Regions from separate parts of the Shewanella sp. MF05956 genome, predicted to be linked through region 2. Evidence: predicted binding sites of a transcription regulator. Region 2 holds the regulator's gene; each other region holds the start of a gene.
The links. The regulator MetJ, encoded in region 2, represses methionine synthesis genes. The targets are predictions, from matches to a motif close to TAGACGTCTAGACGTCTA.
Positions count from the first base shown of each region.

Region 1 (2,213 bases), on a different contig from region 2:
TAAGTAACCGTGGTTCATTTCTAACTGGCCAGCAAAAATACCAGTATTTGGGCTGTGACCAATGGCTACGAATACGCCAGCAACCTCTAAATCGGTAATAGAACCGTCTTTAGTGCTCTTCTTTTTAAGACCCGTTACACCCATGTCGTTACCCGTCACTTCTTCAAGTGTTTGGTCTAGGTGTAAAATGATGTTGCCATTAGCCACTTTGTCCATTAAACGGTTGATCAGAATTTTTTCTGAACGGAAACTGTCACGACGGTGAATTAAGTGAACTTCAGAGGCAATGTTACTTAAGTAAAGCGCTTCTTCAACAGCAGTATTACCGCCGCCAATCACTGCCACTTTTTGGTTACGATAGAAGAAACCGTCACAGGTTGCACAGGCAGAAACACCGCGGCCCATAAACGCTTCTTCAGATGGCAGACCTAAATATTTAGCTGACGCACCAGTAGCGATAATCAATGCATCACATGTAAACTCGCCATTGTCGCCTTTTAAACGGAAAGGGCGTTCTGTTAACGTGACTTCATTGATGTGATCGAAAATAATTTCGGTATCAAACTTTTCAGCATGCTTTTGCATGCGCTCCATTAATGCAGGACCCGTTAGGTCTTCTGCATCGCCTGGCCAGTTTTCAACTTCAGTAGTCGTGGTTAATTGACCACCTTGCTGCATACCTGTGATCATCACAGGATTTAAATTTGCACGCGCAGCATAAACAGCAGCGGTATAGCCGGCAGGGCCAGAACCTAAAATTAGTAGGTTAACGTGACGAGCTTCACTCATGATTTTTTTCTCCGATAACATGCCTTAAGCAATTTGCATGGGATTGTATGGAATTTATATCGGCGGGTAAAGGGAAGTTAACGGTAGGAAATCGATTGCGCTAATCTATTGTGTAAATATTATTGTTCAAGCTGGGTAATGGTGATCATTAACCAGCTTGAAACCGCAATAAGTCTTGCTAGGCTTGGAACATTATTGTGATTAATAAACCAAGTGACAGGTTGGTAAATTATTTTTTTCTAAATAATTCTGATGGTATTCCTCAGCGATGTGGAATGTTTGTATCGGTACAATTTCAGTCACAATATGACGCTGTCCCCATTTACCACTGCGAGCTAATGCCAACTTCGAGCTTTCAGCTTGGGCTTTTTGCTCTTTATCATGGAAAAAAATCGTGCTGCGATATTGTGTACCAATGTCGCCGCCTTGCATGTTGAGCATGGTTGGGTTGTGGTTTTTCCAAAACGTGTCCAACAAGTCGTTGTAACTGACGACTTCTGGATCAAACTCAACTTGAACCACTTCAGCATGACCAGTAGAACCTGTTTTAACTTCTTTATAGGTGTTTGCACTGTCTTTGCCACCCATGTAGCCACAAGTTGCATTGCTTACACCGTCTATTTCACGGAAGAAATACTCAACACCCCAAAAACAACCTGCACCAAATGTTGCTAACGCCATGACATACCCTTAAAACAAATTATAGAAGTCTAGATGGCTGTAATTGTGTTGAATATTTTATGTTTTTGCAAGCAAACTTTGATTAATAAATAAATCTAACATATGCCATCATTAAACTCGCGTTCTCCTATGATAGAATCCGCGCCAATAGGCACAAAAGTTAATCCATTAAGTAACATGTCATTAACGATGCCATATAATAATGATACAAGGAGTTGATCGTGTTATCTGACCTAACCAACAACAACGATTTTTTAGCTTACACCTTAGCCAACCCCACTCACATACCTGCAGCATATGACTTTATGCTAGGTCAGCACACTCGTGTTGATGTATTAGATACTGGAGTGATTGTATTTACTCCAGCTCATGCCAGCAAAGATATTGTGTTGTCTTGCGCTGTGCATGGTAATGAAACCGCGCCGATTGAAATCTGTAATCAACTCATTAAAGATTTACTGACCCAGCGTATTATCGCAAAACAACGAGTGATGTTTTTAATCGGTAATCCTGCTGCTATTCTCAATAAAACCCGTTTTATTGACGAGAACATGAACCGCTTATTCAGCGGCGCGCATTCAAAAGGTGAGGGCTTAAGCCATCCTGAGCGTCATCGTGCCAAAGCGTTAGAGCAATATGTGGCAGACTTTTTCAATGCTAATGGTGACAATCAACGCATACATTACGACTTACATACTGCAATCCGTGCTTCAAAGCATGAGAAGTTTGCTATTTACCCATAC
Region 1 covers NZ_JCAYNV010000005.1:115,929-118,141, forward strand. The annotation lists gene trxB (thioredoxin-disulfide reductase) at 1-789, opposite strand, end outside; gene msrA (peptide-methionine (S)-S-oxide reductase MsrA) at 991-1,470, opposite strand; gene astE (succinylglutamate desuccinylase) at 1,692-2,213, shown strand, end outside.
Region 1: the regulator MetJ is predicted to act here: its motif matches at 1,493-1,510, upstream of msrA (peptide-methionine (S)-S-oxide reductase MsrA).

Region 2 (2,213 bases):
ACCACACTATTTTAGGTTTTTGCGCTATCGCTTGGCTCAATGCTTGAGCATCGGTTTGGTCGACAACCACTAATTTAAATTGGCCTTTTTTAGCCAAATTGGTAAACAAGCGATAACTGCCACCATAACAGTCGTGCGGAACCACTAATAAATCATCAGGGCCGAGTAAGCTGGTCACCAATGTAATGGCCGCCATACCTGTGCATGTCACCACTCCGGTTGCACCTTGCTCAAGTTTTGCCAGCGCGTCACCTAATATGCAACGAGTAGGATTGCCTGATCGGCTGTAGTCAAATTCGCGCGGATTTTTATGGCCGTCGAACGAATAATTGGTCGATAAATAAATCGGTGGTACTACGGCTCCATGTTGTGTGTCTGATTCTATACCCTGGCGAACGGCCAATGTGGCGCTTTGATGCTTAGTCATAAAGACTCCTAAAAATTCACAAACACACAAAATAGATGTCTAGACGTCCAAATTTACCTAAGAGGTTAGCGTACGTCAACCTAAATTAGACGTTTAGACGTCTAAACATAAAGAAATCTATTTGCAATCGTCACTAAATAGTAGCAATAATTTGACTAGAGATTGTAAGGGGTTAAAATCTGCCCCGTATTTATCGTTAAGGGTAAGTTAATGACTGAGTGGAATGGCGAATATATCAGCCCATATGCCGAACACGGCAAAAAGAATGAACAAGTAAAAAAGATTACAGTTTCTATCCCTTTAAAAGTATTAAAAGTACTGACAGATGAGCGTACCCGTCGCCAGATAAACAATCTGCGTCATGCGACCAACAGTGAACTGTTATGCGAGGCATTTTTGCATGCATACACAGGCCAACCATTACCTCATGACGGTGATTTATCCAAAGATGAACCGGATAGCATTCCAAGTGAAGCGAAAAAGTTAATGGATGAGATGGGTATTGAGTGGGAAGAAATGGAATAACCCACAGACTTAATCAACAGACTTTGAAGCGACCCTAATAAGAAGTCGTGATATTTTTATAGAGAACTTATGATGTCATTTATCGATCCATCTACATTGATACTGGCATCAGTTATCGTTTTTTTTGGCGCGCTAACCCAAAGCTTAATTGGCTTTGGGTTAGCCGTTGTCGCAAGCCCTCTGCTGTATATTGTGAATCCCCAACTTGTCCCTGTCCCCATAATTGTCATGGGATTTGCCATTTCGGCAATGACCTTATACAGAGAACGCGGTCACCTGCAATTTAATGGCTTGCAATACGCCTTACTCGGCCGGATCCCCGGTGGATTTGTGGGTGCAGGATTATTACTGTTTGCCCCACAAGCCATACTCGGCTTAATTATTGCGGCTATCGTATACATTGCCGTGATTCTGAGTGTTTACAAGATTACCGCCCCCATCAACCGTGTAAGCTTATTTATTGCTGGAGTATTCTCCGGTATTTTTGGCAACATCGCCGCGATTGGTGGCCCACCGATGGCAATTTTACTCGCCGGACAAGATGCCAGCCAATTTAGAGCGGCATTGTCAGCCTTTTTTGTGTTCAGCTCACTGATTGCGTTAGCCATTTTAGCCATAGTCGGTTTAGTAGAAATAAAGCATTTGTGGTTGTCACTGATGCTGCTACCGTCAGTCATTAGCGGCTATCTTGTCTCTGGTTTGTTAATCAACCACGTCGATAAAAACAAAACCCGTCTTGCCACTCTCGTGCTCTGCAGCATCAGCGCCACGGTTTTAGTGGTTAAATCAGTGATGGCATTAGCCAGCTAACCCTAAAAGCGATCTCTTTTTACATCTCAAAATATACCCTTACCCGCCTATCAAGCATCCAGCCAAATTAGCAATAGATCTGCGTCACACAAGTTCATTAGATTTTTTTCAATTAACTTTTTTTCAATTAGATTTTTCTCATGAATATGATCTACTTCAAATTAACAATACCTCTTTTTAGGTAACATTATTTACAGCAAAGCAATACAGCAATATTGCTAAGGCACAACCTATAAAAGCCCATAGAGGATAAACATGATGAACACTTATATGAAAGTTGGTATCGCAGTCGCTATTGCATTATCTCTCGGTAGCCAGGTCATGGCAGCCGATGGCGGCAACCCTAAAAAAGGTAAACACCTGTACAAAAAAGAATGTAAAGCCTGCCACAGTGCCAATAGCGAAGGTCAAGAGCTCACCCCAATGAGCAAAACCATGAGCCAATGGGATC
Region 2 covers NZ_JCAYNV010000003.1:347,763-349,975, forward strand. The annotation lists gene metB (cystathionine gamma-synthase) at 1-427, opposite strand, end outside; gene metJ (met regulon transcriptional regulator MetJ) at 638-952, shown strand; gene AC19MX_RS05250 (sulfite exporter TauE/SafE family protein) at 1,022-1,762, shown strand; gene AC19MX_RS05255 (c-type cytochrome) at 2,018-2,213, shown strand, end outside.

Region 3 (2,213 bases), on a different contig from region 2:
TACTGATACCAGCACCTAAAGGACCCGTTGTGGTTTCAACACCAGGGGTATAACCATATTCAGGATGACCAGGTGTTTTAGAATGCAACTGACGGAATTGCTTTAGCTCTTCGATAGGCAATTCATAACCAGATAAATGCAGTAAAGAGTAGATAAGCATAGAGCCATGACCGTTTGACAGAACAAAACGATCGCGATCGACCCAGTTAGGATTAGTTGGATTGTGCTTTAGAAAATCATTCCATAGCACTTCGGCGATATCAGCCATCCCCATTGGGGCACCTGGATGACCAGAATTGGCTTTTTGAACCGCATCCATACTTAGGGCGCGAATAGCGTTAGCGAGTACTTTACGAGATGACATGCTCTCTCCTGCTTGTTTGTAAGGTCTAACGGGCAATTGTGAAGCCATATTTTCCCCTACAAGGCGATGTGACGCAAATTAAAATTTCTCTCATTACATTTTTTGTCGCTAATAAAGCACATTTTTGACCACTACAGGTCTCAAAACAGCTCAATTTTATACACCACCTCTCAAAAGTAAAAACCAATCTGAGACATTGATGTTTTGAGTAATTATTTATTGACAGTCAAGCTAAAAAGCAACTCAACATCAGTAAAAAAACATATTACATCTTTAGCTAATACCCAATAACCAACCTTAACATTGTTCAATTAATGACACCAAAGTGATTAAAACAGAACAAAATAAAACTTCAAAAACCTTTTTAATCAGAAAGTTAATTAACCTCAAAGCTAAACACTCTCCTTATAAATAAAAAATATTCATGCACCACTGCACAATTCTCCAGTTAAATTCGTATTAGGGGGTGTTATCGATTTCGATTTCGACTAAAATAGACGTCTAGACGTATATTCAAATGCAACCAACGAGATTCTCCTATTATGGCAAAGCACTTGTTTACCTCTGAGTCTGTCTCAGAAGGTCATCCAGATAAAATCGCCGATCAGATTTCTGATGCGGTATTAGACGCAATACTTGAGCAAGATCCTAAAGCTCGTGTTGCGTGCGAAACATATGTTAAAACAGGCATGGTATTAGTCGGTGGTGAAGTCACCACTTCTGCTTGGGTCGATATTGAAGAAATTACCCGTAAAACGGTACGCGAAATCGGTTATACCAATTCAGATATGGGTTTTGATGCCGATTCATGTGCAGTTTTAAATGCGATTGGCAAACAGTCTCCAGATATTAACCAAGGTGTTGACCGTTCAGATCCGGCAGAGCAAGGCGCGGGCGATCAAGGCTTAATGTTTGGTTATGCCAGCAATGAAACCGACGTATTAATGCCAGCACCAATTACTTATGCTCACAAATTAGTGAAGCGTCAGTCTGAAGTTCGTAAAGACGGCACCTTGCCGTGGTTACGCCCTGATGCAAAAAGCCAGGTCACTTTTGCATACGACGACGGCAAAATTATTGGTATTGATGCAATCGTACTGTCAACTCAACACCGTGAAGATGTTACCCAAGCTGACTTGATTGAAGCCGTAATGGAAACCATTATTAAGCCGGTATTACCTGCACAGTGGTTAAATAAAGACACTAAATACTTTATTAACCCTACCGGTCGTTTTGTCATTGGCGGCCCTGTGGGTGATTGTGGTTTAACAGGTCGTAAGATCATTGTTGACACCTACGGCGGTATGGCACGTCACGGTGGTGGTGCTTTCTCTGGTAAAGACCCATCAAAAGTAGACCGTAGCGCAGCTTATGCGGCACGTTATGTTGCTAAAAACATTGTTGCTGCCGGTCTTGCTGATCGCTGTGAGCTTCAAGTGTCTTATGCAATTGGTGTTGCAGAACCAACCTCAATCAGTATCGAAACATTCGGTACAGGTAAAGTGTCTGAAGAAGTATTGATTAAGTTAGTACGTCAACACTTTGAATTACGCCCATATGGCTTAACCGCGATGTTAGATTTGGCTCGCCCAATCTACCAACAAACGGCAGCTTATGGACACTTTGGTCGCGATATTTTCCCATGGGAAGCGACAGACAAAGCTGAAGCATTACGTGCTGACGCCGGTTTATAATTAACCGAGCTGTCCAGCCTACACAAAAACCGCCGCATGGCGGTTTTTTGTTAACATTAGAAAAATAAACATTATGATAAACATCCGCTGGGTAGAGACTAACTTACCCACTCAATATGAGCATTGCGCTGCATCGTTGCAGCAAATAAAGCAGT
Region 3 covers NZ_JCAYNV010000015.1:34,531-36,743, forward strand. The annotation lists gene tkt (transketolase) at 1-364, opposite strand, end outside; gene metK (methionine adenosyltransferase) at 907-2,058, shown strand; gene AC19MX_RS16185 (hypothetical protein) at 2,132-2,213, shown strand, end outside.
Region 3: the regulator MetJ is predicted to act here: its motif matches at 859-876, upstream of metK (methionine adenosyltransferase).

Region 4 (2,213 bases), on a different contig from region 2:
TTAAAGCTAATAAAAAAAAGCTACCTTGTGGGCAAGGTAGCTTTTATGAGCAGTTAGCCATTCACGAATGAGTTATGAGTTGATTAAAACAATACGCGAGCACGAATCGTGCCTTCAATTGATTTAAGTTCAACTAAGGCTTCTTCAGCTTGATCTGAGTCGACTTCCATAACCACGTAACCTATTTCAGCGGTGGTTTGTAAGTACTGAGCAGCAATGTTGATGCCTTTTTCAGAAAACGCCTGGTTGATTTTAATCAACACGCCAGGACGGTTTTGGTGAATATGCAATAAGCGCGAGGTACCACGGTGCTGTGCAAGAGACACTTCAGGGAAGTTAACTGCAGACAAGGTCGAACCGTTATCTGAGTATTTAACTAACTTACCCGCGACTTCAATACCAATGTTTTCTTGTGCTTCAGCAGTACTACCACCAATGTGCGGTGTCAGTAACACATTGTCTAAACCACGTAATGGCGACACAAATTCATCGTCATTTGATTTTGGTTCAACAGGGAATACGTCAATCGCTGCACCGGCTAAATACTCTGAAGTTAACGCTTGCGCGAGATCGTCAATTTCTACCACAGTGCCGCGAGAGGCGTTGATAAAGAAGCTGCCTTGACGCATTTTGGCAAACTCAGCTTTAGCAAACATATTCTTGGTTTGAGGCGTTTCAGGTACGTGTAAGCTCACAACATCGGCTTGGGCGAGTAATTCGTCCATTGAATGAATTTGTGACGCGTTACCCAGTGGCAATTTATCTTCGATATCAAAGAAAATCACTCTCATGCCTAAGGTTTCAGCCAAAATGCCCAGCTGCGTACCAATATGACCGTAACCAATCACACCTAAGGTTTTACCGCGTACTTCAACACTGCCGTTGGCGCTCTTTAACCAACCACCACGGTGTGAAATTGCATTACGTTGTGGAATGCCACGCATTAGCATAATAATTTCGCCAATGACTAATTCGGCTACGCTACGCGTATTGGAAAACGGTGCGTTGAAAACCGGGATACCCAGTTGTTCAGCGGTAGATAAGTCAACCTGGTTAGTGCCGATACAAAAACAGCCAACAGCGACTAGCTTTTCTGCATGGTGTAACACTTCTGCAGTGAGTTGAGTGCGCGAACGTAATCCAACAAAGTGAGCATCTTTAATGGAGGCGAGTAACGCCTCTTCGCCGAGTGAGGCTTTGTGATATTCAATATTGGTATAACCTGCACGTTCCAGTACATCAACCGCAGTTTGGTGGACGCCTTCCAACAGCAGGATTTTAATTTTATCCTTGTCAAGCGAGTGTTTCGCCATGATATGGGTACCCTCTCATCATTAAATGGTGCTTATGCTAATACATAGACTATTAGTGTTAATGCATGTACTTATAGTTGTGATATAAATGCGGACTTCCAACGCCATCCCAAAGTAGCACTTTTTTTATGGCTTGTGGAGGGCTAGATGGCTAAAGTAATATTTTAAATTTAGAACAATATCGCAGATGAGGAAATTAGGATGAAAATGCGCGTAATATGGATAGCGATTTACCTGTTGGTATTGTTGTGGTCGGTGAGCGACCCCAAAGATATGTTTACATGGTGGCTAGAAGCCATCCCCGCCTTAATTGCCTTACCTATACTCTTTTTTAGTCGTAAACGTTTTCCGCTAACGTCTTTAGCTTATGGGCTTATTTTAGTTCATTGTTGCGTATTACTGGTTGGCGCAAGGTTCACTTATGCAGAAGTCCCTTGGTTTGACTGGCTAGCGCAGGTCATGGGGAGCGAGCGTAACAACTACGATAAAGTGGGGCACTTTGCCCAAGGCTTTATTCCGGTGATTTTGGCGCGTGAGATATTTATTCGTAAGCAAGTGATGCAAATTGGTGCCTGGTGCCAATTTTTAGCGGTGTGTTTCGTACTGGCATTTTCGGCTTTTTATGAACTGATTGAATGGTGGGTTGCCGCGGCAACAGGCGAAAATGCCGAGGCGTTTTTAGGTACTCAAGGTTATGTGTGGGACACCCAGTCCGATATGTTTTTAGCCTTAATCGGTGGCATTGTTGCTTTGTTAGTGTTGACGCCAGTGCACAATAAACAAATAAGGCACATTATGGCGCAAAGCCAGCCCGTCAATTGAGTGAACTGTCGCAAGGCGGTTGATGTTATTACGACATAACCGCTGCTATTGTTAGCTTTTGGTAGTGTAAAACGGTAA
Region 4 covers NZ_JCAYNV010000008.1:177,542-179,754, forward strand. The annotation lists gene serA (phosphoglycerate dehydrogenase) at 84-1,313, opposite strand; gene AC19MX_RS10850 (DUF2238 domain-containing protein) at 1,515-2,135, shown strand.
Region 4: the regulator MetJ is predicted to act here: its motif matches at 1,450-1,467, upstream of serA (phosphoglycerate dehydrogenase).